3 regions of the Halomonas sp. KHS3 genome follow, and region 3 is predicted to be linked to each of the others. Evidence: predicted binding sites of a transcription regulator. Region 3 holds the regulator's gene; each other region holds the start of a gene.

Region 1 (10,041 bases), on a different contig from region 3:
CATCGAGGAAGAAGAAGGCTGCGAGCTGCTCGACCAGGAGCTGAATGCGGACGGTCTCAGCTACAGCATGGTGTGTCGCGCTGAGGGTGGCGAAGCCACCATCGATGGCGAAATGCGTTTTATGGGCGAGCGTATCGAAGGCAGCGTCGATATCCTTACCCAGTCCCCCATGGGTGAGCTGAGCATGAATACCGTGATTGAAGGCGAGTATCTTGGCGAGTGTGAGTAATCGCTAGCTCTCTTTTCAAAGGGTGCCAACAGGCACCCTTTTTCATTGAGGTCGTCATTGCGAGGAGCGCAGCGACGCGGCAATCTCAAGCGTGCGGTGGCCTCTAAAAACCAGATTGCTTCGCTGCGTTGGCAATGACATCAGTCAGATGGTGCATTAGCAATTTCCTCCTCTAACCGCCTTTTCACTGCCCCAGGCGAACCGGTGTGGCGCGCCAGCAAGTCGTAAGCCACAGGCACTACAAACAGCGTAAACAGCGTTGCCGAGCCGAGCCCCGCCATAATCACGGTGCCGATAACCAGGCGAGACTCAGACCCCGGCCCTGTCGAGACAATCAGCGGAATGGCGCCGGCCATGGTGGTCACAGCGGTCATTAAGATGGGTCTTAAACGCGTCACAGAGGCTTCAATCAACGCCGCACGGAAGGCTTTACCCTCATCGCGCAACTGGTTGGCAAACTCGACAATTAAGATGCCGTTTTTCGCCGCTAGTCCAATCAACAGCACCAAGCCTACTTGGCTATAGATATTAAGCGATTGACCGCTTAGTAGCAGGGCGAGTAGCGCACCGCTCATCGCGAGCGGCACCGTAAGCATTATCACAAAGGGGTGAATCAGGCTTTCGAACTGCGCTGCTAACACCAAAAAGACCACAAGCGCGCCCAGTATTAACAAGAACGCGGTGGCGCCACTGGCCTGCTGGAAGTCCCGTGATGCGCCTGCCACATTGGTTTGCGCCTCTTCCGGCAGTAGCTCCGCGGCGCTCTGCTCTAAATAGGTCAAAGCTTCGCCAAGGGGGTAGCTATCCGCCAGGTTGGCTTCAATGGTAATCGCCCGTATACGGTCAAAGCGGTTCAAAGTGCTGGCGCCAGCAAAGTCGGAGAGGGTGACCAAACTGGCCAGGGGGATTAGTTCACCTGTGCGAGCGGATCGAACCTGAATGTTATCCAACGCCCTCGGGCTGTTTTGACTGCCGCGGTCACCTTCCAAAATGACGTCGTACTCTTCACCATCATCAACATAGCGAGTGACGTTACGGCCACCTAACAGCACTTCAAGCGTTCTGCCGATCTCGGTAACCGTAACGCCCAACGAAGCGGCACGCTCGTAGTCAATATCGACTCTTAGCTGTGGCTGGGTTTCGTTGTAGTTGCTCTCTAGTGCCATCAAGCGCGGGTTGTTTTCGCGCACATGATCGATCAGCGTATCGCGCCAGCGGGCAAGCTCTTCGTAAGTCCCACCGCCCAGTACAAACTGCACCGGCTTTTGGGTACGCTGCCCAAACCCCTGGCGCATCACCGGGAAGGCTTGTACCCCCGGCAACGTACGCAGCTTTTCGCGTACTTCGCCCATGATCTCCCAGGCACTGCGTCGGCTGCCCCAGTCGGCCATATTGACGATAATAAAGCCGCTATTGAAATTCTCTATGTTGCCGTAGCCACGAGGGGCGCGAACGACTACGCGCTCCAACTCACCGCTCTCCACCAGTGGCGTCATCCGCGCTTCGATCTCATCCATGTAGTCCATCATGTAGTCGAAGGTGGCGCCTTCAGGGCCATTCACTAATACGATAAAGTTACCGCGATCCTCTTGAGGCGTGTATTCGTTGGGCAGTACCGTGGCCAGCCAGGCGGTGGCGCCAATCAATAATACAAACGCCGCGACCACCAGCCAGCGCATTTTGAGCATCCACTCTAACGTGGCCTGATAGCGGCGCTGTGTGCCGCTGAGCAGCCACTGCACAGCCTTGCCAATCCGGCTTTCGTGCATGCCCGGCTTAAGAATTTTAGACGCCATCATCGGCGTAAGCGTCAGTGCTAGCAGAGTAGAGACCACTACCGCAGCGGCCATGGTTAGCGCGAACTCGGAAAATAGTCGGCCAATATCGCCTTGCAACATACTGAGTGGCAAGAAAACCGCCACCAACACTAGGGTGGTGGCGATGACTGCAAAGGCGATTTGCCGGGTACCTCGAAAGGCGGCGACTAGCGGCGTCTCGCCGTAGTCGTGCATACGCCGGTTAATATTTTCAAGCACGACGATGGCATCATCGACAATCAGACCGATCGCCAGCACCAGCGCCAGCAGAGTTAGCAGGTTAATTGAGAAATTCATCGCTGCCAGAGCAGTAAAGGCGCCAATAACGGCAATCGGAACGGTCACCGCGGGTACCAGGGTGGTGCGCAAATTGCCCAAAAACATAAAGATCACCACCACCACCAAGCCCATGGCGATAAACAGCGTCATAACGACCTGCTCAATCGCCCCGGAGACGAACAGCGAGGCGTCGTAGTTCAGGCTCAGTGACATCCCTTCAGGCAAGGTACCTTGTAGGCGTTCAAGTTCGACCTGAACGGCTTCAGAGAGCTCTATCACATTGGCCGTCGACTGCATGATCATACCCAGGCCGACCATGGGGATGCCGTTAGAGCGGAAGACAGAACGATCCTCCACCGCGCCGACCTCTACTCTTGCTACGTCAGCAAGGCGCACCAGATAGCCGTTTTCCTCCTGGTTTTGAGGAGAGCTGAGGGCGAGGCGCTGAAAATCTTCGGCACTGGCAAAACTACGGGGGAGGCGGACAATAAACTGCCGATCCTTGGATTCAAGCGAGCCTGCCGGTAGCTCTACGTTCTCTGCCCGCAGTGCGTCTTCGATATCGCTAACGGTGAGTCCCCGTGCGGCCAAGGCATTGCGATCCAGCCACACGCGCATGGCGTAGTCACTGCCGCCGCCGACACGCACCCGTGCTACCCCTGGCTGAACGGAGAGGCTGTCGACCAAAAAGCGGTTAGCGTAGTCGGTTAGCTCAGTAATGGAATAGTCGTTTCCGGAAAGGCTTAACCAAACCACCACTTCTTCGCTGCTATCGGCTTTGGTGACCTCTGGGTTGTCAGCGTCGTCGGGTAGGTTGCGCAGCGCGCCGGAGATGCGGTCGCGAATATCATTGGCGGCGGCATTGATATCCATATCAATGCCAAATTCGATCTCGATCTGAGAGCGTCCATCCTCGCTTTGCGAGGTAATCAGCTCAATGCCTTCAACGCCAGCAATGCGGTCTTCTAATACTTGGGTAATCCGTGTTTCGACGACGCTGGCCGAGGCTCCGGGGTAGCGGGTATCGATGGTGACCACTGGCGGGTCGATGGTGGGGTACTCTTGCAGCGGCAGACGATTGAGTGCCAGCAGGCCAAAGGCAATAATCAGCGCCGCGATTACCATCGCCAATACCGGCCGCTGAACAGAGATATCCGATAAACGCATTAGCGGTCGGCCTCCAACAGCGCTCGTATACCGGTCTCGTCATCGGCGATCCCGATTAACCTGGCTTCTTGCCCGTCACGGGCCAGCTGTAGGCCATGAAAGACAATTAAATCGTTGGCGGCGAGTCCCTCGAGAATTTCCACCTCGCCATTGCGGCGCTCGCCGATCACCACTTCACGCTGTGCCAAGCGTGTGCTGCCTTCACTCTGTTCAATTAACATCACGAAGTGACGGTCACCGCTAGGCTCAATGGCCGCCTCAGGGATAACAACCGTATCGCGTACGTGCTGTTGAACGATCACTTCCATCAGCATGCCAGGCCGCAAGCGGCCATCGGTATTCTCGAGATCAGCGCGGACGCTTACGCTGCGCGTGACTGGATCCACCCGTGTGCCGATGGTGGCAATTTCACCGCTAAAGAGGGCGTCAGGGTAGGCGGCAGTTGTGGCATTGAGCATCAAGCCTGGTGAGAGGCGGTCGAGAAATACTTCGGGGACGCTGAAATCTAGCTGCATAACATCCAATTTATCGAGCGTCACCAGATCCATGCCTGGAGTGACCAGGGCGCCAACACTGATATTGCGAAAGCCGACGCGGCCACTAAAGGGGGCTTTTATCTGGTAATTGGCCAACTCCGCTTCAATCGCTTGAATATCGGCATCTGCCTGGCGCAGCCGTGATTGGCTATCTTCTACATCGGCCCGAGCCGCCAGGTTGCGCTCTTGCAACTGCGAAGCGCGATTTGACGCATTACGCCGCTCTTCGCGAAGTGCCTGGGACGCCCTCAGCTGCGCCTGTTCCTCGGCATCCTCCAGACGAATAAGCAACTGGCCTTCTTCGACCTGCTCGCCGTCACGGAAATTGATCTCGGCAACGATATCCGTGACGGTAGCCGATAGTGTGACGCTCTCATCGGCACGAAGGGTGCCCAAGGCTTCTATTGGATCCGACCAGGTAGTCATGATCGCCCGGGTGCCTATGACTGACGGCGCCGATTGGGCGAACGCTACGCTGGAAAGCAGAAGAGTGAGAGGCAGGAGTGCGAGTCGCAACAGCCGTCGTCGATGAAAGGGCAAAAGCATAGTGTTCTCAGCGTTAGATAATATTTATACAGTTATTGTATATGGTAATTGTATCCGCATAATAATTTTTAAGTGCGACCCTGTTAGAATGCCTGCCTTTTACGACGGGAGTCGCTCTCAATATGAGCTGTCCATTATGATCTATGACGTTGTCATCATCGGTGCTGGCGCCGCAGGCTTAATGTGCGCAGCGCAAGCAGGCTATGCCGGAAAGCGGGTCTTAGTGCTTGATCATGCTAACAAAGCGGGCAAGAAGATTCTCATGTCCGGGGGTGGCCGCTGCAACTTTACCAATCTTGGCACAACGCCACAGCACTTTTACTCTTCAAACCCTTACTTTTGTATTTCGGCGCTCAAACGTTACCGCCCTGAGCACTTTGTTGAGCTGGTCGAGCGCCATGGCGTTGAACATGTTGAGAAAACGCCGGGTCAGCTATTCTGTGCAACCTCGGCTAAAGATATTGTCCATACGTTACTGACCGAGTGTGAGTGGGCTGGGGCTGAAATCAGGCTCAGCACCCAGGTTACCCGCGTGGAGCAACAGGGCAGTGCCATGCGTCTAACGACTTCGATAGGTAAAATCGATGCCGGGGTGGTCGTCATCGCGAGCGGTGGGCTTTCCATTCCGAGCATGGGCGCGACGGGTTTTGGCTACGACATTGCCCGTCAATTTGGTCTAGAGGTATTCGCTACGCGACCCGGGCTGGTGCCCTTTACCTTAAGCGATAGCTGGAAAGCGCGCGCAGCTGAGCTCTCTGGTTTGAGCGTGCCAGTGGCTGTTAGTGCTGGCAGTCGCCGCTTTGTGGAACCCATGCTGTTTACCCACCGCGGCTTGTCTGGGCCGGCGATGCTGCAGATATCCAGCGTTTGGCAGCCAGGGGAGAGCATTAGTATCGATCTACTGCCCAATGAAAACGTGGCGGAATCCCTACGTGAGGCACGCCAAGAAACGCCTAAGCGTCAGCTCTCGACTTGGCTTGGCGAACGCTTTCCGAAACGCTTTGCGCAAGCACTGCTGGAGTGGTACCCCGACCATGACTTGGCGCGGCCCCTGGCCCAGTATGCTAATGCCGCATTGGATGAGTGGGCGCAAAGACTCAACGCTTGGCAACTGAAACCAGCAGGAACAGAAGGTTGGCGTACCGCAGAGGTAACCATGGGCGGGGTCAATACCGACGCGATTTCGTCCAAAACCTTTGAGGTTAAAGGCTTACCACAGTTGCGCTTTATCGGAGAAGTATTAGATGTAACGGGAGAGCTAGGCGGGTATAACTTTCAGTGGGCGTGGGCGAGTGGCGTAGCCTGCGGGCAGGCTGTTTAATAAGCTGATCAAAGATTTGCAAGTGCCGTAAACCGATACACTGGCTGTATTAAGCCTCTTGTATTTTGGCGATGGGTTCAAGTTTAGGGGCTGTTGACGTTTCGCTTATGGCAGCGCTGAAAAGTCAACAGAGCCTAGGGCAATGCTGCCAAGAGGTCGGCTGGTAGGTCGATCAGGCGCTTCCTTACAAGTGCCGAAACAGACTAGGATCTAATCCAGCTTTTTGAATTCGATAGGCTAGCTTAGCTCTCGTTACGCCTAGTTCTCTGGCGGCCTTAGACACGTTGCCATCTGTTTTATAAAGTGCATTTGACAAAATTTCTGCTTCACTTCTCCTGTGATATTTAGCGCTCTTCTGCGTATCGTCAATCTTACCCCGGCCAAATAGATCAGGCCCACTTGTGCCAGCCTCCAGCTCTCCTGTGGGATCAATATTGAGGCCTGAAGGGGGATTGAGTTTTGTGGCAAAGCCAACGTCGTCAAACATATGAAACACATTGAGCGGCTCAGAATCTAGCGCGTTAATCACGCCACGTTCTATTAAATTCTGAAGCTCGCGAATATTTCCAGGATAACTATAGTCTAAAAGTGCTTCACTGGCCTTTCGGGTGAGTCCTGGAATATTTTTTTTATAAACGTTTGAGTAGCGGTATAAAAAATGTTCGATCAATAAGGGGATATCATCCTGGCGTTCTCTAAGAGGGGGAAGGCGAATAGGAAAAACATTTAAGCGGTAATAAAGATCCTCTCTGAATAGTCCATTCTGCACTTCCTTGAAAAGATCTTTATTTGAGGCGGCAACAACCCTGACGTTAACTTGAATAGGGTGTGCACCACCGACTCTTTCTATCTCACCATTCTGCAGGGTGCGAAGAAGCTTACCTTGTGCCTCATAACTTAATGATGGAATTTCATCAAGAAATAGTGTGCCCCCATTGGCTCGTTCGAACCGACCCGGTCGACTTTTTTCTGCACCTGTAAACGCACCTTTTTCTACGCCAAACAGCTCTGCCTCAACCAATGTGTCAGGGATTGCAGCACAGTTAAGGGCGACAAAGGGGCCGTTTGCCAAGTTGCTTTTGCGGTGAAGCTCGTTAGCAAACAAGTCTTTCCCAACACCTGATTCTCCATTGAACAGTACCGTGGCTGGCGTTGGCGCGACTCTTTCGATCTTCTGCAAAGCAATACTGACTGCTGCTGAAATACCCACGATCTTTTGGGTATCTATTTTCTCATGGATAGAGGCAGGAGATGACGCTGTCGTAACGCCAGTGGTTTGTCGAGACGACTTACGCGCTTCAGGCGCAAGGTATTCTCCTGGAGTGAGCCAGCTAAGGTCATGGGTACTGCCTATTTCTTGATTTGTCATCTCACCTACGATTCGGCAGAAAGAGCCGCCGCAGCCAGCACACTCCAACTCACGATATATCACTCGCTTACCGTAGAAAGCACTGGCGTAGCCGCTGGCATAACCTAGCTGCATCCAGCAAACCGGTTCACGTGATAGGCCGTACGCATTTATATGTTCGGCGGCTTCGATTGAACCATGCCAAAGGAACTCGGCATTGAAAATACCGTTCGGGATGTCGTGGTCGCGTCGTACCGTTTCGACTTTAACCATCCCCATGACCGCATGTAACCGCTCTCCCGCGGTCAACGCACCAGCTTCATCGTTTAGTGGCCAATGTTTTCGTACAAAAGCTGCGTCGGCAGATCCAGCTGAAAAACCTACGCGCATCAGCAAGCTGCATGCTCTAGAAAAGCCTAGTGATTCAATGATTTCTCTGCGCAACACACCAAATGCATTAGCCCCAAGTAGCACCATGCGGCGATCATCGAACCAAATTTTTCCATCGTTAGGGGTAAGGCGCAGCCTCTCTGTCAAATCACGTAAAGTGGGTGGGTCTCCATCATCAAGGCCTATCTCACAAGAGCTCGCTTGATTGGGTTGCGTTGTCATTTTCGAAAGCGTCATTTTTTTTGTCATGTCTTTCTCATTTTTTTATTAAAAATATTAAATTAATTAAATACTGGCGAGTCTTGTTCAATCCTTCAGTTGTACTTTAGTCGTGTCTAGTCTCTTAACTTCCTTTGCATAATAAGAATTTTACTTTATTTTTTATACTAAGGTCTAGGTTTTGAGTAGTTGGCATAGCAATTGCTGAATAGTTCTCTGTAATACATCGTTTCCATAAATAAAGTGAGAACAATAATGGCTAATGCACCCGCTAGTAATGCTTATCGTATCGTAGAAGTTCCTGAGCCAATGAAGGCAATGCAAGACCGATTTGGGCGTGAGGGAAGCTATGTAGGGCTCTCTGAGGTAGAAAGCCCATGGGTTCCTTTTGGTGATAATGCAGCTATACGGCATCTGGCCTTTGATGTAAGGAATAATGTTTATTGCAATATTTTATGGATTAAAAGCCCTGGTGTGATTGGTACCCATAAGCACCGAGGAATGGTATGGGCTGTAGGAATGGAGGGATCTTTCCGATATTTGGAATACGACTGGGTTTGCGGGCCTGGTGAGTTTATAACGGAAATGCCCGGACAGGCTCACACGTTAGTGACCGACGATGCTAATGGAATGAAAGCTCTATTTTGGATGCAGGGAGCTAACGAGTTCTTCGATGAGAAGGGGGAGTGGGCAGAAACGCTGGATGTTTTCTGGTTCATCAATCACTACGTCACTTATTGTGAAGAACACAATATCCCCATCAATGAACAGTTATTTCTATGAGGTGGGATATGCGTGTATTAGAGCAATTCAGCGTAGAAGGGCGTTCAGCCCTGATCACGGGGGGAGCCTCAGGTTTAGGACTTGCCTATGCCGAAGCGTTGGCAGAAAACGGAGCTAACGTGACACTAGCGGATATAAACATCGACGCAGCCGAATGTGAGGCACAAAGACTCCGTGACGAAGGCTGCAAGGTTCATGCTGTCCAGCTAGATGTCGCTGATCGAATGCAGACCAGTCGAGCCTTCGAAGAACATGTCCGCCAGTTTGGCAACTTGGATATTGTTTTTGCTAATGCGGGGATCGATCCTGGGGCAGGGTTTTGGAACCCTTCAGGAGGGCGAAATAGAGATGGTCAGATTGACGTTTTAGATCCAGCCCGCTGGGATAGAACAATTTCTATTAATCTGACGGGGGTCTTTAATACTCTGCGAGTGGCAGCTAAATACATGAAGCCACGGCGTCGAGGATCAATTGTTGTCACGTCCTCCAATGCTGCCTTTATTACAGAGCCTGTGGTCGGGCTTGCTTACATGCCTGCAAAAGCGGGAGTGTCCCATTTAGTACGTCAAGTTGCCTTAGAGTTGGCAGAGTTCCGGATCCGGGTCAACACTATCGCGCCCGGCGGTTTCGTAACCAACATTGGTGGTGGCTGGTTGAAAGACGAAGCAGTTCGCCAGGCCTGGAACGCCAAGGTACCTCTAGGGGAAATCGCTGATCCTGAACAGATCAAGGCACTGGCGCTATACCTAGCCTCTGACGCCTCTTCCTATATGACCGGTGCTCAATTGGTTATTGACGGAGGCACTTCTCTTGGGAGGGTGGGCTGATGCGTGCTGCCGTCTTTCAGGGGTTACACCAGCCTTTAGATGTTTGCGAACTTCCAGACCCTACACCAGGAGACGATGAGGTTGTCATCCAGGTGAAACGATGTGGAATTTGTGGCTCCGATCTCCATATGACTGAGGATCCCATTTTCGGCATTTGTCCTGGCGATGTGCTGGGTCACGAATATGCAGGCGAGATAGTCGCTTTAGGTCGAAAAGTCAGTGATGTATCTATAGGAGATCTTGTATCCGTTATACCTTTCCGAAGTTGCGGTTATTGCGCTGCATGCCGTTCTGGGAATCCTGCTTGGTGTCTAGATATGGCGTTGGAGGGAGGGGGATATGGTGAATATGCCGTCACCGCTGCGCGCCAGTGCGTACCTCTTCCTCTCAATGCAAGCATGGACGACGGTGCAATTGTAGAGCCTTTAGCCGTTGCTCTCCATGGTCTCCAGCTATCCGGCATGAAACCTGGTGACCGTGTCCTCATCCTTGGTGCTGGGCCTATCGGGTTAGCTGTCGCTTTTTGGGCGCGCCGCTTTGGCGCTCAGACGGTTGTCATACAGGATATTACCCGATACC
Region 2 (10,041 bases), 700 kb from region 3:
TGGTCACCGTGCTGGGCACACAAAAGTTATTGACGACATACCAAGATTTAACTCAACTAAACACACCGCTTGAAAGCGTGCTAGTACCGCTCCCAAGCGACTCTACTCCGGGTGTCCCTTCCCTGCATCAAGAACGCACCCCGGTAGCAGATGCGATCGATCGCGCCTCGCGCGCCCTCGACGCGACCCGCGAAAATATCCCCCTCAGTGAACTCACCGCAACCGAGATCGTTGATCTTGACGTCATTGCCAGCGCAGAGGCCGACATGGCGAACCAGCCGGCTTTGGGCGGCGACGTCACGGTACCGAATACCGCAGCACTGGAAAGCGGTGGTCTCGATGACGGTGCGCTGCATATGGCAATTGTGCTAGGCACATTGGCTAGCGGCATGCTGGATAATAATGTAGACAACAGCTCTTCCGTCGAAATTGCCGACGCTACCTCTTATGAGGATTATGGCGTTGAGCTATTCGATGATATCTCCTTTCTGGATTTAGAGCTGGCAGCTGAAGAGCCCTTTGTACCTGAGTGGGAAACCCACATTGTTGAATCCGGCGAAACTTTTGCCGTACTGGCACAAAACGAATTAGGCCTAGGCTATAGCGAAGTGATGGCTCTGCTGGAGGATTTACCTGACCCGCGCATGCTAACCAATTGGCGCGCCGGGCACAGCTTTGATTATCAGCTGGATGAAGATGGGCGTTTATTGTCGCTACGCATGATGAAAAACACCCGTGACGGCATACTGCTGGAGAAGGACGCAGACCACTTCGCCATCACCACGATTGAACGCCAAGGAGAACCTGTTCAGCGCCTCTATGCCGGTAGCGTCAGCGGTAGCTTTGCGCGCTCCGCCCAGGCGACAGGTTTGAACAGCGGCTCGGTAACAGAACTGACGAAACTACTCGAAAAGAAACTCGATTTTCGGCGTGACAGCCGCCGCGGCGATCGTTTCCAGGTACTGGTCGAGTCAGACATGATCGATGGTGAAACTTTAGATTCCCGTGTATTGGCTGTTCATTACAACGGCGAACGCATGGACTTAACCGTTGTGCGTAATGCCAGCGACGATAACTTCTATACACCTGAGGGTGGTAGCCTGGATCCTGCCTTTGCGCGCCACCCGTTTGAAGGCAACTACCGTTTAAGCTCCAGCTTCAATCCGCGCCGTAAGCATCCAGTAACCGGCCGCACTAGCCCGCATAACGGTACCGATTTTGCTATGCCGATTGGCACGCCGGTAACGGCTCCCGCTAACGGTGTTGTGGAACGAGTGAGCAACCATCGCGCCGCAGGACGCTATGTCGTCATCCGTCATGACAATGGCTACCGGACGCGCTACCTGCACCTCTCCCGGCCGCTGGTGAAGCAAGGTGAACGTGTAACAATGGGCGAGCGTATCGCGCTATCAGGCAATACAGGCCGCAGCACCGGCCCTCACCTGCACTACGAAGTCATCGTCAACAACTCACCGGTCAATGCGATGACGGTTCCCCTACCCGAAAACACCAGCTTGAGCGGCGATACGCTTATTGCGTTCCAGAATCAGGCAGCACCCATATTGGCGGCGCTGGAAAGCGGCGAAACAGGCCCGGTTAGCGTGGCTAATTATCGGCAGGAGAGCGACGACTAGCGACCGCTATATAGCTACCGTGTACTCAAACGCAAAACACCGCCACTGGGCGGTGTTTTGCGTTGGCTTACGTATTTTCAACTGTCTAGACTGACCGCTGCAGCGCGGCCAGTAGCGTTGCATCCCGGCGGTAGATATCAGGTCTAAACTCCACCTCGCCTTCGGCATTTGGCCACGCGGTCAAATAATGCAGCGCAATGGGAATACGCTGAGATAAGCTCACATTGCGATCACTCCCTCCTTTTAACAGCGTACTCATTTGATAACGACTGCCGGTGTCTTGCAGCAGCATTTGCGCCAGCTCAGTCACACCTTCAACCCGAATACAGCCTGAACTAAGTGCACGCTGATCACGCCGGAACAATCCACGCGCGGGGGTATCGTGCAAATAGATCATTTCATCGTTGGGAAACCGTACCACGACGCGACCTAGCGGGTTACCTGTACCCGCTACCTGACGCAACATAACGCCGCCAGGACGCTGCCAGTCGATCTCCTCCGCAGCAAGCGGTTCGCCCATGGGGCTAATCACCTGGATGTTTTTACGCGCCAAGTAGTCGATATCGGCACGCACCTGGGGCAACACATCCTCGCGCATGATCGTCGGCGGGATTGTCCAGGAAGGATTAATGGTTAAATGGCTGATCGTAGAGTGGATAATCGGCGTCTCGCGCCGCGGGGTTCCTACCACCACACGAGCGTCCCAGTGCTGGCCGTTAGGGCGCACGTAGTGCATCCGGTAGCCTGCAATATCAACCCATACTCGTGGCTCAGCAGATTGCATCGGACGGATCCACCGCGCGCGCTCTAAATTGACCCGCAGTTGGTCGATTCGCGACGCCACTGAGGTGTTCAACGCCAAGCGAGTTTGTTCGCCCACTACACCATCTTCCTGCAGCAAATGACGGCGCTGGAAACGCCTCACCGCGGCTTCCAGCGGTGCATCAAAGGCACGCCGATTCGACCCGGCTTGTACACCGATTAATGGATAGGCGCTGCTATCCGCCACCTGTAACTCAGCCTCTCCCCATAGTGCCAGGCGCTGGCGCAGCACGCTCACATCGTCGGCTTCATCGCCTGGCCGCAACGACTCTTCCCGCGCAGCCAAGTAGGGCACGCTGCCCAGGTTAGCCAGCTGATAATGCTGCTTCAAGGCATCGCGCAGTTGCTGATATTCAGCAGACGAGGGCCGAGCCAGCGCGATCGCGTTATCAAGCGAGCGGTCATCGACGGCATGCACCACACGCAGCAGTGAGTAGCGACGTTCAGGGCGCGGCGCATCCCACTGGGGTTCGACATCGCGCGGGTTCACCTTACCGCGCTCTAAATGATCCAGCGCCAGCAGCAACGCTCGAGTTGCTTTAATATCAAACGACGCCTGAGCGGCTTGACTGCTTGCCTGACTGCGCTGGAACTCATCAATCAGTGTATCAGCGTGGTAATCCTCGGGTGTTAGACCATCGGTTTCCAAGCTATTCAACGCAGCCACCAGTGACTCAACCGCCACGGCTGCCTGCCAGGCGGGCTGCCCATCGCGCAGTTGATAAAACTCAGCAACGGGTAGCCGCTGCACCTCCACCGCGCTTAATTGCTGGGCTAACGCCTGTTGTAACGGCGCTGAATCCGCATTCGCATAGCTAATGCCTAAAGGGCTGTGGGTAAGCGTGAGACAAAGAGCGACCCCTATCGCCCATTGTCTTAGTGGCTGTATCTCGTTCATCGCCCTCTCCTTGCGTTACTATAGTCTTCCACATCGCCGACCCTGTTTTTTATATTAGTCGGCTAATCTTTATAATGACTTATATTGCTCGTAGGATCGACTTTTATGGCTCTTCGTTTAAATGTTGCCACGTTATTATTTTCTCTCCCTTTTACATTATTTACATTACCGCTCCACGCTGCCAGTTTCTTCGCCCAAGTTGATTCAACGCCACCTCGCGGCATACTGCCTTTACACCATCAGTTGCTGCAGCTCGCCCCCCAGGCCTCGCCCGATGCGCTGCGTTTAGCCGCCCAAGCGCTTAACTGCGCCGAGCCTAATGCCGAGCGCTTGGCAGTGATCGATTACTCGCTGCCATCTACCGAGCCGCGCTTGTGGGTATTTGATTTGCGCCAGCATAAGCTACTCTTCGAAGAGCTGGTCTCCCACGGCCAGGGGTCTGGCGACGCCCAAGCAGAGACGTTTTCCAATACCCCCGATAGCCATCAATCCAGCATTGGCCTATTTCGCACTATGAACAGCTACTATGGGCGCAACGGCTATTCACTGCGCCTGGAGGGTCTGGAACCCAACGTCAATGACTTGGCGTTTGAGCGCGCTATTGTGATCCACGGCGCGGACTATGTAAGCGACGCCTTTATCACCCAAACGGGGCGGCTCGGTCGCAGCCATGGCTGCCCGGCGGTACGCGAAGACGTCACTTACCCGCTGATCGACAGTCTAAAAGAGGATCAGTATGTGTTCGCTTATTATCCCGATGCCGAGTGGCTGGCCACCTCCGCGTTTTTAGGCTGCACGGCCACCGCCGCACAGCTAGCCCGGCGCTAATGTTACCCAGAATCTTAATGAGGGGAACGTTAACAACCTCAGCCTTACAGGCAATCAGTAGCTGAATTTTATCATTTTCGGCCGCTAAATCAGGCGCACAGGGGAACCCTCTGCAATACTTTGTGACAAATTAACACAAAATATTGCTATCTGCCGTAGGTGTCTCTGCCATGTTCACCTTTATGCACCCGTACCAAAAAATTCGCCGCCTGGAACAGGAAGTTGCCGAGTTACGCACTCAGCTTGACGCTGCTACCCCCTCCCCCAGTTGCCGATTATTGAGCCTGATGAAACCGGCACAATCCATCGGCATGCTGCAGGCGAGAGGCGCGGATATGCTGGCTTCTCTCAATAGTGGCATACAGGAGTACGCGGATCAGCTTGCCGGCGAGCGGGCCACCCTAACGGAAACGGTTAATTTAATTGCCACCGCTGAACAGGCGGTCAGTAGCCTTGACCAACGTTGCCACGACACTGAACGTACCGAAGCGTTACCCCCATTAGTGTTAGCTAAAACTCTGCACGCCTTAAGCCAGCTACAGGTCGCTCTCGCCCGTAGTGCAGGCCACGCCCAGGCGTTAGCGGTAAGTACGGCCCTTGAAACGGCCCATAGCCAAGGTCTGCTTGGCAGCACCGATGCCGCTAGCCAGCAATCTCCAGGATTGGCAGCCATTGCAGACGATGTCCACCGCTTAGCGTTGACTATGCACAGCTTGAGCCATCAGCTCAGCCTACTGATGGAGCAAATTAATAGCCAGGTAAGAGAACACTCGCAGGCCGTAGTGAAAAAATGTCTGGCCGACGAGGAGATTACCCATTCCGCGCAAGCAGCCAAGCAGGCAGTGCATCAGCTTGCTGACCAAGCTCAGCATATGCACAAGGTGATTCATCACAATGCCACCGCTGCGTTTTTACACTCCGCGAAGCTTGATCATGCGGTGTGGAAGTGTCGGCTTTATAAGCAGCTCCTCTCTGCCAACACAGACACTCCCCTAGAAGACCATCACCAATGCCGTTTAGGGCGCTGGCATCAACATGGAGAAGGTCACCAACGTTACGCCCGCACTGAGGCCTATCGAGCGCTGGCGGCACCCCATCGCCGTATGCATGACAGTGGCGCGGAAGCACTTAAGTTTGCCCGCCTGGGCGACCGCAATGGTCAACTGGCCGCCTTGGGAGTCATGGAAGAAGCCAGCCAGCAGCTCGCCCTGCAGTTGGACAACCTCATGGAGCACGCCATGTATGAGGCGCCCTATTCAACCAATCATCACTCACCGCTTGCGGGCGCACCTTAAATAGCCGTTGTACGCTAAATAGCCTTTCGTCTTATCTAGCCGCCTATGCCATGCTGGTTGCAATAAAACCACTTTCCTCACCAGCAGCAATGGGAAAAAGCATATGGCACAGGTCAAAAAGCTAGATCTCGCGTTACAAGGCGGTGGCGCCCACGGGGCTTATACCTGGGGTGTCATTGATCGCCTACTGGCAGATGACCGCATTGAGATTGAGGGCATCAGCGGCACCAGCGCCGGGGCAATGAATGGCGTGGTAATGGCCGATGCGCTCACAAGAGGCGATAAAGAGACCGCTCGGCAAGCACTGCACGACTTTTGGCAAGCGGTGAGTCGCGCGGGTATGGCCAGCCCCATCCGCCGCTCTCCCTTGGACATATTGACCGGCAACTGGAGCCTGGATCACTCGCCCGGTTTTATTGCGATGGACCTATTAAGCCGTGTGGCCTCCCCCTACCAACTCAACCCACTCAATATAAATCCGCTGCGCGATATCGTGGCCGAACATATTGATTTCGAGCGGGTTAGGCAATGCCAACAGCTTAAGCTGTTTGTCGCGGCCACTAACGTACGCACGGGTAAACAGCGGGTGTTCCGCCGTGAAGAGATGAGCGTTGACGCGGTGATGGCCTCCGCTTGCTTGCCCTTTATATTCCAAGCAGTGGAGATCGACGGCGAAGCGTATTGGGATGGTGGCTACATGGGTAACCCCGCCCTGTTTCCTCTCATGGAGGAGTGCAGCGCACGGGATATTCTGCTGATACAAATCAACCCAATCAGCCGTAACGAAGTCCCCACCTCGGCATCGGCCATTATGAATCGCCTCAACGAGATCACCTTTAACTCAGCACTGATTAAAGAGATCCGTATGATTGCGCTGCTTAAGCATACCCTCGATGAGCAAGGCATTGAAAACTGCTACCAGCAGGCGTTGTTCCACCGCATTAGCGGCGAGCAGGCACTTGAGGGCCTCTCTGTCTCCAGCAAATCCAATTCTGAGTGGCCTTTTCTATGCCATCTTTTCGAGCAGGGACAAGCTGCCGCTGAACGTTGGTTAAGCGAACACTTTGAAGCGATTGGTAGCCACTCCACACTGGATATTGATGCCGTCTATTTACATGAATAATGGCTGCACGTTCAGTCCGCCCATTGCACCCTTCTAGCACCAAGATGCCGCAAAATCGGCGTTGCATGCCCAATCATGCAGCATAGACTTGATCACTCATCTCTAACACGCACAACAAAAATAAATTAAGATATTGATTTTTAGCAATAAATATTCAACTGGCAAACTACCTGCATAACTCCTACCAGTGGTGGTAGGCGTGGACCAGGCCCAGTCGGGTACGAGTGCGTCGAACCTGACCTTCAACGGTGAAGGCATGTTCTCGTCAATTGTTTGCGTAACGCGCTAACTTGTTTGCGTTGCGTAGCGACTAACTCGTTTTATGCCCCGTGAGGCCATCCCATGGACATACGCAACAAAGCCAACCGCATTCGGCTGCTTAACTTCTCGACTCCTCAGATGCGCGCTTTCCACTTTTCATGGTTCGCGTTTCATATCTGTTTCTTCGGCTGGTTCGGCATCGCCCCTCTTATGGCGATTGTTCGAGAAGACCTTTCACTGACTCAAACACAAATCGGCAATACGATTATCGCTTCGGTAGCGATTACGGTAATTGTGCGCCTTGCAATTGGCGTACTGTGTGACCGCATCGGCCCGCGTAAAACCTATACCGGGCTACTGATATTAGGCGCTATTCCGGTGATGGGCATTGGCTTGGCCGATAGCTTTGAAACCTTTCTATTGGCGCGCTTAGCCATTGGGGCCATTGGTGCCTCCTTCGTGATTACCCAGTACCACACCTCGATGATGTTCGCCCCCAATGTGGTCGGCACTGCCAACGCTACTAGCGCAGGTTGGGGAAACCTGGGTGGTGGCACCACGCAGATACTGATGCCACTAATCTTCTCGGGCATGCTGATGCTGGGCGTTAACGAAGCCTTTGGCTGGCGTTTAGCGATGATGGTGCCTGGTGTAGTGATGTTCTTTACCGGCATTGGCTACTGGTTCTTTACCCAGGATGCCCCCAACGGCAACTTCAGCGACCTGCGCGCACGCGGCGAATTGCCTGAAGCTTCAGGAGAAAATGGTGCCGCGCAAAGCTTTCTAGCCGCCGCCAAGGATATTCGTGTTTGGGCGCTGTTCGTTGTCTATGGCCTCTGCTTTGGCGTGGAACTGACGATCAACAATATTGCCGCCATCTACTTCTTTGATAAGTTTGATCTTACCCTGGCCACCGCGGGTCTGATTGCCGGTCTGTTTGGTTTAATGAATATTTTTGCGCGTACTTTAGGCGGCGTCTTCTCGGATCTTTTCGCTAAGCAAGGGGGCTTGAAAGGACGCGTTCGCTGGCTGTTTATTGCCTTGGTTTGCGAAGGTATTGCGTTGGTAGCGTTTTCGCAGATGCACGTATTAAGCCTAGCGATAGGTATCATGCTGGTGTTCAGCCTGTTTGTGCAGATGGCGGAAGGCGCTACTTTTGGCGTGGTGCCGTTTATCAACAAAAAGGCGCTGGGTGCCGTGGCGGGCATAGTCGGCGCTGGCGGTAATGTGGGCGCGGTAGGCGCTGCCTTTCTGTTCCGCAGCGAAAGCCTGACCTATCAGCAAGGTCTGTTCTATTTAGGCCTCACTGTACTGATCCTGGCTTCATGTGTGTTGGTGGTACGCTTTAGCGATGCTACCGAAGCAGAAGAGGCCAAAGCGTATAGCGACGCAGTAGGTGATGATGTAGGCGCGGGCGCTCTGTCGTTACGCTAAGCGCTTTCCAGTACACTCATACTTCCATAACGTTCCTGTTCACTCCCATACGCTTCGGCATGGTATGGGAGAATAACGGTATGGGAGTGTTCACATTTAGGCGGCGAGTCACCAAGGAAATTTCTATGTCTTCAGCGCAGCAACTGCTCTTAACCGCCATCCGTTGCGATATCGACAACCTTACCCACCTTGCCACCACCGCCGATATTGTCGGCGACATCAGCCGCTTTATTCATATGCTCCAGCGTGAACGGGGCGCATCGACGATTTACCTTGTTTCCCAGGGGCAGCGCTTCAAAACCCGCCGCGACACCTACCGGCAACACAGTCAGCAGGCCGAAACACTAATGCGCCAACGGCTGGAAGCGCTCAGTGAGGAGGCCCGCCCCCAGGCCGCCGCGCGCTTACTGCGCCGGATTGCCGCCGTCTGGTACGCGCTTGACGAACTTGGCGCGCTTCGTCAGGCCATTGATACCTTTGCTATCACCCCCGATGCAGCGACCCAGGCGTTTAACCAGTTGACCAGTGGCCTACTAGCCATTGTGTTTGAGGCCGCAGATACCTCTATCGATCCCGATATTACCCGCACGCTAGTAGCGATTTTCCACTTAATGCAAGGCAAAGAGCTGGCGGGCCAGGAGCGCGCCTGCGGCGCCTTTGGCTTTACCCATGGCCACTTCGACGAGCCCCATCGCGCGCTGCTCAATCAACTCATGGCAGATCAACAGCGCTGCTTCGACACCTTTGTAGAGTTTGCGACACCCGAAGCGCAGCAGGCATGGCAGAAGGAGCTTTCACCGCGCACGCTGTCGGGTATTTGCCATCTGCGCGATATCGCCTGCCAGCGCTCGTCGGCAAAACAATCACCACCCAAAGAGACACCCGATAAGCTGGGTGAAACCTGGTATGAACTCACCACGCTGCGCATCGACTCAATGAAAACGGTTGAAGATGCGCTGATTGAACAACTGAGCATGCTCTGCCACCGCAAAATCGGCCAGGCTGAGGAGGCTTTAGAAAAAGCCAAGGCACAGCCCTGCCACCCTACACCCGCCCCCTGCGAGCAGCTGCTGGCGCTGAATGGAGCGCAACCATTAGGTGACCTGACCGCCAACGCTCTCACCTCCCCCCTGGGCCGCTCGCTGATCGAGCTCACCCAAGCCCAGGCCAGCCGCTTACAAGGGCTCAGCGATGAGCTTGAAAATACCCGCAAAGCGCTACGAGAACGCAAACTGATTGAACGCGCCAAAGGTCTCATCATGGCCCACCAGGAGATGAACGAAGAGGAGGCCTACCGCTTTCTGCGGAAAACCTCAATGGATCAAAGCAAAAGCATGGCAGATATGGCTCAAGCGATACTGGATCTCTCAGCGATGCTAAAACGCAACGATGCTAAAACATAAAGTAGATGGGCTCCTCGTTAGCAGTCAGTTAGCAGCACAATACCAAGCTGCTTAAGCCTATATTTGCAGGATGCTGTCACCTTAGCCATGCTAAAAGCTCACTTGACTGACCAAGCAAGGAGCGCACCCCATGCAACACCGCGTGCTATTAATTACCGGCGCATCTAGCGGCATCGGTGCGGCCACCGCTCGCGCAGCTGCACGTGAAGGCTATAAGTTAGTACTCGCTGCACGTTCTAGCGACAAGCTCACCGCACTGGCGCAAGAGCTGGGGCCGGAAAACGTACTGACCTGTGAGCTGGACGTGACTAACATGGAACAGCAGCAGGCCATGGTTGAGCAG
Region 3 (10,041 bases):
AAATGGTACCGGCCCATCAGGTTCGCCATGAATAAACTGGCTAACCCGGGGATCTTGATTTGTGTCCAGGGTTTGCGGTGTGCCATGGGCTACCACCTGGCCATCGGCGATCAGATAGAGATAGTCCGCAATGCTCAAGGTCTCCTTGATATCATGGGAGACCACCACCGAGGTTAGCTGCAGCGCTTGATTAAGGCGCTTGATTAGCTGCACCAACACGCCCATAGAGATGGGATCCTGACCAACAAACGGCTCATCATACAAAATCAGTTCTGGATCCAGCGCCACCGCACGAGCCAATGCGACCCGGCGCGCCATCCCTCCGGACAGCTCCGCAGGCGTTAAGTGTCGCGCTCCACGCAGGCCGACCGCCTGTAGCTTGAGCAACACCAGGTCACGCACCATAGTATCGGGTAAATCCGTATGCACCCGCAGCGGAAAGGCAACGTTTTCAAACACATCCAAATCAGAAAACAGCGCACCACTCTGAAACAGCATTCCCATCCGCTTGCGTAGCGTGAATAGCGCCTTCCGGGACAGTTTATGAACATTCTGCCCATCAATGAGTATTCGACCACTCTCCGGGGTTAGCTGGCCGCCGATCAGCTTCAGTAGCGTGGTTTTACCGGTACCACTTGGCCCCATGATCGCGGTTACTTTACCCCGCGGTATGGTCATATTCACACCACGGAAAATTTCGTGATCACCACGCGAAAAGTAAAGCTCTTCAATTTCTATAAAGGGTGCATCTGTCATGGATCAGTTGACTCTTAACGAGGCGCGACTAAAGCTGTATAGCATACCCTACTTGCGGCTATCGCAATTAGAAAACAGCGTTTCTAAAACATTATCGAACATTGTACTATAACGCTACAAGGCATTACTGCACGAATGGGCTTTCCTATTGTTCAGGGTTATCAAAGTTGCAAAGGCTTGCTTACCCTCGCCTAAACCTGCTCTCGGCCCTGGTGATGCGGGTATGCCCCCCAGGGAGTCGCCTCAATTACTGCCTATTAGAGGTGTCGAGATGTTATTCTTACCGGTTACTACTTTTATATTTTCATTTGTTAAGAGAAAACGCTATGCGCCAGCCTATCGCCCCCTCCAGCCTACTACGTGAAAGCGCACTGCGTACGCTACAAATCGAGCAGGCAGCGATTGGAGGCCTTCAGGCTAAGCTAGACGAAAGCTTTGATCGCGCCTGTGAGCTAATTCTCGCCTGCCAAGGTCGTGTAGTGGTGACCGGTATGGGCAAGTCGGGGCATATTGCTGGCAAGCTAGCGGCGACACTTGCCAGTACCGGCACGCCGGCTTTTTTCGTTCACCCCGGCGAAGCCAGCCATGGCGATCTAGGCATGATTACCCGCGCAGATGTAGTGTTGGCGCTCTCTAACTCGGGCGAAACTGCCGAAGTCACTGCTCTGCTACCACTGCTTAAACGCCTGGGCACACCGCTGGTCAGCATGACGGGGCGGCCCCACTCCACGCTTGCCAAGCACGCTGATGCGCACCTAAACAGTGGCGTCGAGCGTGAGGCTTGCCCGCTCGATCTAGCCCCCACCAGTTCCACCACCGCTGCCCTCGCCCTGGGTGATGCACTGGCGGTTGCGTTACTGGAAGCACGCGGCTTTACCGCTGAAGATTTTGCCCTCTCCCACCCCGGCGGCAGTTTGGGCAAGCGCTTACTGCTACGCGTTAGAGACCTCATGCACGACGGCGCACGCCTGCCCCAAGTCGCATTGGGCAGCCCGCTGCGCGACGCATTACTCGAAATTACCCGGCAAGGGCTTGGCTTTACCTGCGTAGTGGATAGCGAAGGACGATTAGCGGGGGTCTACACCGATGGCGATCTACGCCGCACGCTGGATCAATTCCATAATCTGCGCGACGTGCGCGTTGATGATGTCATGACCCGGCCGGGCAAGCGCATAGGCCCCGATATCCTGGCGGCCGAAGCGGTACGCATCATGGAAGAAAGCCGTATTACCGCGCTAGCGGTGGTTGATGAACAACAGCGCCCAATTGGGGCTCTACATATGCACGACCTGCTCGCCAGCGGCGTTATTTAACCCAGCGGCGCCAACACGACCTGCTTTACGAACTGATTGATATGGAGGTTCTATGACCCTACCTGCCTCGCTACTCGACCAACTCCGCCGTGTACGCCTGCTAGCACTGGATGTTGACGGCGTCCTTACCGATGGGCGCCTCTACTTTCAGGCCGATGGTATCGAAATCAAAGCATTCCACACCCAGGATGGCCACGGGCTAAAGCTTCTCAAACGCGTGGGCGTACATGTCGCGTTGATTACCGGGCGCGACTCCCCCATGGTTAGCCAACGCGCGGCGGCACTCGGCATTGACCATGTTCACCAAGGCTGTGAAGACAAGCTGGCCACACTGCGCGGGCTCTGCCAGCGCCTCGATATTGAACTAGAGCAGGTGGCTTATTGTGGCGACGACCTACCCGACCTAGCGGCTATCAAACGTTGCGGCGTCGGCATTACCGTGCCAAACGCGCCGGACTATATGCATACCCACGCCGACTGGACTACCGAACGCCTGGGTGGCCACGGTGCCGTACGTGAGATCTGCGATACGCTGCTTGAATCTCAAGGACACTGGGGCGCGGTGCTCGACACCTATCTGCACGGCCGCACGTAAATGTTTAAACGCTTTAAAGTACGCCTCTGGTTAGCCGGGCTAGTCATCGCGCTGGGGATTCTGCTGGTATGGCTTGACCCCCGCGGGCCTCAAGACACCAGCATCGATCCCGAAGCACAGGCTCAGGAACCTGGCCACGTGCTGGAAAATGCCGAGATTACCCTATTCGGGGATAACGGCAGTGTCATGCAGTCGCTAAAAACACCGCGCCTTATCCATACCCCGCAGCGCAGCGAAACCTGGACGGAAGAGCCCGAGGCAGTACTGTATGACAGCGAAAACCGTCAGTGGCTGGCCAGCGCCGATGTAGGCACGCTCAACACCGCTACCCAAGCCCTGCTGCTGTCAGGTTCGGCTCGACTGTTTGCACCAGATGAAGGCTGGCAGCTAGATACCGAGCTACTGCACTATGATGGCCTCGAGCAGCATGCCTGGAGTGACACACCGGTATTGATGCAGCAACCGCCGCAGCAAATGAGCGCTTCACGTATGGACGTTTGGCTTAACACCAGCCAGGTTCGCTTAACGGATAATGTGCGCGGCACGCACCCCCCGGCCACACAACGCTAATAGGAACCGCCATGAAAGCCATGATTTCCCCAGCCCTGCTCTACACTGCACTGTTCGGTTTAGCGATACCTTTATCAGTGTTAGCCCAAACCAACTCATCTTCCCAGGCCCCAGTGGAAGTGGAAGCCGACCGTTTAGATCTTGATCAGCGGGCAGGCACAGCTGTTTATACTGGGGATGTGGACATTCGCCAAGGCGAAATGCAACTGCGCGGCGAGCGGGTAGAGATCGAACGCAACGACGCGGGCGAACTCTCGACAGCCACCGCTACCGGTGAGCGCGCCTACTTGCGCCATCAAGGCGAAGGGCAAGAAGGCCCCACGGAAGGCTGGGCGCGGCGGATTATTTATCACGTCGCCGAGCGTCGCGTAGAGCTGATCGACCAAGCCGAACTGACCCAGCAAGAGGACACCTTTAGTGGCGGTCGCCTTGAGTATTTTATTGACCGAGAAGTGATTCAAGCGCGCTCTGACGTTGATGGCAGCGAGCCCCAGCGCATACGCATGACCCTTCAGCCTGAACAATAGGGAGCCTAGCTGTGGCCACTGCTGACACTGCGCCGATCAAAACCCTTTATGCCCACCACCTGGCTAAAAGCTACAAACGCCGCCGAGTGGTCAAAGACATCAATCTGGAGATATCCCAAGGCAGTGTCGTTGGCCTTTTGGGCCCCAACGGCGCGGGCAAAACCACCTCATTTTATATGATTGTTGGGCTGGTCAAATCCGACGCTGGCAAGGTGGGTATCGACGATGTGGATTTAACGCGCGCCCCCATGCACGAGCGCGCAGCCGCGGGGATTGGCTATCTACCTCAAGAGGCGTCTATTTTCCGCAAACTCTCGGTTGCCGAGAATATTATGGCGATACTCGAGACCCGCAAAGAGCTTAACCGCAGCGATCGCGAACAGCGCCTGGAAGCGCTACTCGAAGACTTCCATATCACCCATATTCGCGACAACCTGGGCATGAGCCTTTCGGGCGGCGAGCGCAGGCGTGTAGAAATAGCCCGCTCGCTAGCCACAGAGCCCGCTTTTATTCTGCTCGATGAGCCTTTTGCGGGCGTTGACCCCATCTCGGTAGGTGAGATTAAAACCATCATTCGTGCACTGAAACAGCGCCATATCGGCGTGCTGATCACCGATCACAACGTGCGTGAAACACTAGACATTTGCGATATCGCCTATATCGTCGGCGATGGGCAAATCATCGCCAGTGGCTCGCCCGCCTCGATTCTCACCAACCAAAAAGTAAGGGATGTGTATTTGGGCGCCGATTTTCGCCTGTAATGTTTTTGCCTTAATCGCCCCTAAATAGCGCTTTAAAACAACTTTACGACCAATGGCATGCTTATTGCACTTGCGCCAAGCACTCACTCGCACTAGGGTGGAGCATTCTGATTAACGAGTGGTTCTCAGATGGTCATGAAAGCTTCTCTCCAACTGCGTATCGGCACACAGCTGACCATGACGCCCCAGTTGCAGCAGGCCATTGCGCTGCTGCAACTCTCTACGCTAGATCTTCGTCAAGAAATTCAGCAGGCCCTCGATGCCAATCCCATGCTGGAGCAGGAAGATGAATTTAGTGAACAGGCTGTCAGCGAGCCTAAGGAAGAAGAGTGGTCAGAGAGCATCCCTACTGAGCTCTCGGTAGATAGCGACTGGTCAGATACCTATCAAGATATGGGAAGCCAGGGGGGCAGCAGCGAAGGCCCCGACTTTGAGCGCCAGGCAGCCGGGCAGAGCCTTCATGGCCACCTGCTGTGGCAACTCGCCATGACCGATTTTAGCGCTCGCGAGCAGCTTGTCGCGGAAAGTTTAATCGACGCGCTAGACGCCAACGGCTACCTGACCCAGCCGCTCAACGACATCCGTGAAGGGCTTCGTGCCCAGGGCATTGACGGGCTAAGCCAGCGCGAAGTGGAAACCATTCTACTCAAGCTCCAGCAGTTTGAGCCGACCGGCATATTTGCCCGTGACTTGCGTGAATGCTTGATGCTGCAGCTCGCCGCTCTCCCCGATCATACGCCACTGCTGGTTCCCGCCCGCCGCTTGGTGCGGCAGTTTCTCGAAGCGCTTGGCAAAGACGATATGCGTCTGCTGAAACGCCGTCTAGGGCTCGACGACGAACAGCTGGCCGATGTCATCCTGCTTATTCGCAGCCTAGACCCACGCCCAGGCAGCGCCTACGGCGACACCGATGACAGCTATGTCACCCCCGATCTAGTCGTCCGCCACGATAATGAAGGCTGGCATTTAGAGCTCAACCCCGAGGCCCTGCCACGGCTGCGCATTCAGCCCGACTACGCCAGCTTGATTAAGCGTGCGGATAAAAGCGATGACAACCAGTTTCTCAAAGAGCACTTGCAGGAAGCGCGCTGGTTGATCAAGAGCCTCTCTAGCCGAAACGATACGCTGCTGCGTGTTGGTCGCGAAATCATTACCCGCCAGATTGGCTTTTTAGAGCACGGCGAAGAAGCCATGAAACCACTGATACTGGCCGACATTGCCGAAGCCGTGGAGATGCACGAGTCGACTATTTCACGGGTAACGACGCAAAAATATATCCATACACCCCGTGGTGTGTTTGAACTCAAATACTTTTTCTCAAGCCAGGTGAGCGGTCAAGATGGCGACAGCCACTCCAGCACCGCCATCCGTGCACGACTCAAGAAACTGATTCAAGAGGAGCCGCCCGGCAAGCCGCTTTCAGACAGCCGCTTAGTGACGCTATTAGGCGAAGGAGGGATTCAAGTGGCGCGTCGTACGGTGGCGAAATACCGTGAAGCCATGGGCATTCCCTCTTCCAGTGAACGGCGTCGTTTGCGCTAACTTCGTTAACGTTTCAGGGAAACTCTCGACAAGGGCTTTGCAACGCGGCAAAAAGGGTTACAATCGAAGTACAGTCCGATGGATAAGGAGCACGTCAATGCAAGTAAATATCACTGGTCATCACGTAGAACTGACTGACGCCTTGCGTGACTATGTCAACGAGAAGCTTGAGCGTGTAGAGCGCCATTACGACAATATAACTACGGTGCAAGTCACCTTATCAGTGGAGAAAGAGCGCCAGCAGGCCGCCTGTACGCTGCACGCCGCAGGTGCTGACTTACATGCGGAAGCCCTAGACAGTGATATGTACGCCGCTATCGACGCACTAGCGGACAAAATCGACCGTCAACTCGTTAAACACAAGGAAAAAGCACAAGCTCGCGCCCAAGGCGCCGGTGTGCGTTAATTCAATGACGTTGGAAACCATACTCCCCCCGGAACGCGTTCTGTTCGACGTCCCCGGGGGCAGCAAAAAAAGGGTGCTGGAGTTTTACAGCACCTTTATCGCCCAAAATATCCCCAGCCTGGACAGCCAAGAAGTGTTTAGCCGTTTAATCGGCCGCGAGCGCTTAGGTAGTACGGGTATTGGTAACGGCGTGGCTATTCCTCATGCGCGTAGCCCCCACTGCAACGCCCCTATCGCTGGATTTTTGAAACTGGCTGAAGCGATCGATTTTGACGCTATCGACGGCGACCCGGTAGATCTGGTGTTTGTCCTGTTGGTACCCGAAGAGGCAGATGACACGCATCTCTCACTACTGGGTCAGGTAGCGACCATCATGAATGATGCGGACACGCGCCAGCAACTGCGTAAAGCAGCCAGCCAGCGCGAACTGCTTGAGCTGATTACCGCCAAAATTCGCGAGCAATCAGCGGCCTAAGGGTCTGAAACCCTGTTCAGGGCAGATCACAGCAGGTTATCCGCTCACCACCCTCAACGCAGCTTGATCAAAGCAAAGAGAGACTCTATGCAACTGGTGATCATTAGCGGCCGCTCCGGGTCAGGTAAATCTATCGCCTTGCAAGCGCTGGAAGATCTTGGCTACTACGCGATTGATAACCTCCCAGCTATGTTGCTGGGGTCGTTGGTGGATGAACTGCGTGACCAGGGCGACCGAGCACATTTAGCGGTGAGTATTGATGCCCGCAATTTGCCGGGAGCTCTGGAGCGCCTGCCCTCTTTATTAGACGAGTTGCGCCAGCGTAAAATCGACTTTCAAGTTATTTACCTGACCACCGATGCGCGCATACTGCTTGAGCGTTACTCAGCAACGCGTCGCCGTCATCCGCTGACCCGCGATAGCGAAATGACGCTGGAAGAGGCGATCAATAAAGAAGAGACGACGCTAGAGGATATTCGCGATCTGGCCGATCTATTGATCGATACATCACGATTATCGGTGCACGATTTACGCCGTCGCATTACCGACCAAGTAGCCCATCAGCGGCGCGACAAGCTGACGCTAACGCTGGAATCGTTTGGGTATAAACGCGGCGTACCGTTAGACGCCGACCTGGTCTTCGATGTGCGCTGCCTGCCAAATCCGTACTGGGATCCAACGCTGCGCCAGTTCACTGGCCGCGACGCGGAAATCGTGGCTTTTTTGAACAGCTATCCGATTGTTGATGCCATGAGCGACGACATCTTGGCCTGGCTAGAGCGTTGGCTACCCGCTTACCAGAATAGCCAACGTAGCTACATGACTATCGCGATTGGCTGTACTGGTGGCCAGCACCGCTCGGTCTATATGGCCGAGAAGTTAGCGGAAAAATTGACTCCTAGCATGGGCGAAGTTCAACTTCGCCACCGCGAACTGGGTCTGCACTACACCATAAGCGAACAGTTGGCCGCTCCCCTCGTCAGCGCTTCCACACCTAACGAGCGGCCAGAGACCTCTTAAGCGCGTCTATCCATTAATGACACCACTCGGCGAAAAGGAACCAGGGTGCCAGAACGCATACTTACACTTACCAATCAACGCGGGCTACACGCTCGCGCGGCGACAAAACTGGTCAAATGCGGCCAACAGTTCACGGCAAAAATACGCGTTTACAAACAGCAACAGGCCGCCGACGCCGCCAATATCATGTCACTGCTGATGCTTGCCGCACCTTGTGGCACCGAGCTTAGAATCACCGCCGAAGGCGATGACGCCGAACAGGCGCTTGAAGCGATTCAAGCGCTGTTCGACGCCCGCTTTGAGGAGGATCAGTAAGCCGCCGCTTGGCTTGTTAGTCCCCCGCCACGGTCATGGCATCAATCAACCAGCTACCCGTGTGAACACTGCCACGGGTATCAGTGTCATCGCCAATACCTACTAAGCCAGCAAACATCCGCTCCAGGTTTCCGGCAATGGTGAACTCTTCGACCGGGTACTGCACCTTTCCATTTTCGACCCAAAAACCTGCTGCACCGCGGGAATAGTCACCGGTCACACCGTTGACACCTTGGCCCATCAACTCAGTCACCCAAATACCCCGCCCCATCTCTTGCAACAAGCTTTCGCGTGATTGCAGTGGCGTTGCTAAACGCACGTTACGTGCCCCACCGGCATTGCCCGTGGTTTGCATATCGAGACGACGAGCGCTGTAAGAAGAGAGCATATAGCTGGCAATGCGTCCCTGATCGATAAAGCGATTATTGCGCGTTTGCACGCCCTCGCCATCAAACGGTGAGCTTGCCGTGGCGCCAATCTCCATTGGCCGCTCTTCGAGACTAAACCAGTCGGGAAACAATGGTGTACCGAGCCGGTCGCACAAAAACGAGGCCTGCCGGTAAAGCGCACCACCGGCTAACCCACCGAGCAGGTGGCCAATCAAGCCACTGGCCAACGATGGGTCAAACAGCACCGGAAAGGTGCCCGTTGGCGGCCGTTTAGCACCTAGCCTGCGCAGCGTACGCATCGCGGCTTCGCGCCCCACCTCAGCGGGGTCACGTAGCGCCTTGGGGTCACGGGCAGAGGTGTAGTCATAATCACGCTGCATACCGCTCGCGTCTTGGGCAATCAGCATGCAAGAAAGAGAGTGACTACTGCCCTTTTGGGTACCTAAAAAGCCGTGGCTATTGGCGTAAACGCGCACCCCTTCGCCACTGGAGAGAGACGCGCCATCTGACTGTGAGATGCCGTCAACGTCTCGCCCCGCCTGCTCGCAGGCAAGCGCTAACTCAATCGCCTCATCCGTTGTGAGCGCCCAGGTGTAGTGCACTTTTAGATCGGGCAACTCAGTAGCCATAAGGGAGGCATCGGCCAGCCCTGCGGCCGGGTCTTCGCCGGTATAGCGGGCAATCGCCAGCGCTTTCTCTACGGCTGCCTGGATCGAGGCACTGCTGGCATCAGTGGATGAAGCGCTGCCTTTACGTTGACCCACGTATAGCGTGACGGCAATGCCTTGGTCACGGGATAACTCAACCGTTTCAACTTCGCCCAGGCGTACGCTAACGCCTATACCCTGATCGACGCTTGCGCCTACTTCGGCAGCATCCGCGCCCAAGCGCTTCGCCAGCGCTAACGCCTCTTCGGCGCGCGCGGTCAATAGCGACTGCTGCGCGGATGCATCAAATGCCTGTGCCATATGGCCTCCTATTTCAACCGAATGCCTCTCAACCAAAGTCTTGCAAGAGAGTGTCATCGGCGAATCAATGTTGTACTCGCAGCTGGTATAATGCCGCCACGAATCTTGTCTGTGAGTCACACTATGCGTAAGCAACGTCCCGATCCCGTTGAAGTAGAAGAACAGGAAGAACGCCCTAGCAAGTCGCAACTCAAACGCGAAATGCATGCCTTACAGGCACTTGGGGAAACCTTAATCGCCATGCGACCGGCGGAACGCGCCCGTTTCCCCCTCTCTGACGATATGCTACGCGCTATCGAGGAAACCTCGCGTATTCGCTCCCATGAAGGTCGCCGCCGCCATATGCAGTATGTCGGTAAGCTGATCCGTAAAGAGGATCTTACCGCCATTCAAGCCGTGTTCGA

Evidence for each region. The regulator sigma-54, encoded in region 3, starts transcription at its own class of promoters, with help from an activator protein. The targets are predictions, from matches to a motif close to TGGCACNNNNNTTGCTNT.
Region 1: a site for sigma-54 is predicted at 8,043-8,060, ahead of RO22_RS19320 (2,4'-dihydroxyacetophenone dioxygenase family protein). Genes of this name have one in related genera too.
Region 2: a site for sigma-54 is predicted at 6,760-6,777, ahead of RO22_RS05185 (NarK family nitrate/nitrite MFS transporter). Genes of this name have one in related genera too.

What each region holds. Positions count from the first base shown of each region.
Region 1 is NZ_JWHY01000010.1:28,207-38,247, forward strand. Features, by position in the region: gene RO22_RS19295 (DUF3617 domain-containing protein) at 1-229, shown strand, start outside; gene RO22_RS19300 (efflux RND transporter permease subunit) at 370-3,492, opposite strand; gene RO22_RS19305 (efflux RND transporter periplasmic adaptor subunit) at 3,492-4,574, opposite strand; gene RO22_RS19310 (NAD(P)/FAD-dependent oxidoreductase) at 4,711-5,895, shown strand; gene RO22_RS19315 (sigma-54-dependent Fis family transcriptional regulator) at 6,080-7,882, opposite strand; gene RO22_RS19320 (2,4'-dihydroxyacetophenone dioxygenase family protein) at 8,108-8,635, shown strand; gene RO22_RS19325 (SDR family NAD(P)-dependent oxidoreductase) at 8,644-9,462, shown strand; gene RO22_RS19330 (alcohol dehydrogenase catalytic domain-containing protein) at 9,462-10,041, shown strand, end outside.
Region 2 is NZ_JWHY01000002.1:666,816-676,856, reverse strand. Features, by position in the region: gene RO22_RS05210 (peptidoglycan DD-metalloendopeptidase family protein) at 1-1,634, shown strand, start outside; gene RO22_RS05205 (murein L,D-transpeptidase) at 1,720-3,354, opposite strand; gene RO22_RS05200 (murein L,D-transpeptidase catalytic domain family protein) at 3,460-4,182, shown strand; gene RO22_RS05195 (CZB domain-containing protein) at 4,353-5,477, shown strand; gene RO22_RS05190 (patatin-like phospholipase family protein) at 5,581-6,600, shown strand; gene RO22_RS05185 (NarK family nitrate/nitrite MFS transporter) at 6,943-8,295, shown strand; gene RO22_RS05180 (nitrate regulatory protein) at 8,421-9,698, shown strand; gene RO22_RS05175 (SDR family oxidoreductase) at 9,829-10,041, shown strand, end outside.
Region 3 is NZ_JWHY01000002.1:1,368,371-1,378,411, reverse strand. Features, by position in the region: gene RO22_RS08365 (ATP-binding cassette domain-containing protein) at 1-756, opposite strand, end outside; gene RO22_RS08360 (KpsF/GutQ family sugar-phosphate isomerase) at 1,083-2,069, shown strand; gene RO22_RS08355 (KdsC family phosphatase) at 2,122-2,664, shown strand; gene lptC (LPS export ABC transporter periplasmic protein LptC) at 2,665-3,234, shown strand; gene lptA (lipopolysaccharide transport periplasmic protein LptA) at 3,246-3,761, shown strand; gene lptB (LPS export ABC transporter ATP-binding protein) at 3,773-4,522, shown strand; gene RO22_RS08335 (RNA polymerase factor sigma-54) at 4,652-6,064, shown strand; gene hpf (ribosome hibernation-promoting factor, HPF/YfiA family) at 6,162-6,470, shown strand; gene RO22_RS08325 (PTS sugar transporter subunit IIA) at 6,475-6,945, shown strand; gene rapZ (RNase adapter RapZ) at 7,033-7,965, shown strand; gene RO22_RS08315 (HPr family phosphocarrier protein) at 8,011-8,280, shown strand; gene pmbA (metalloprotease PmbA) at 8,297-9,637, opposite strand; gene yjgA (ribosome biogenesis factor YjgA) at 9,761-10,041, shown strand, end outside.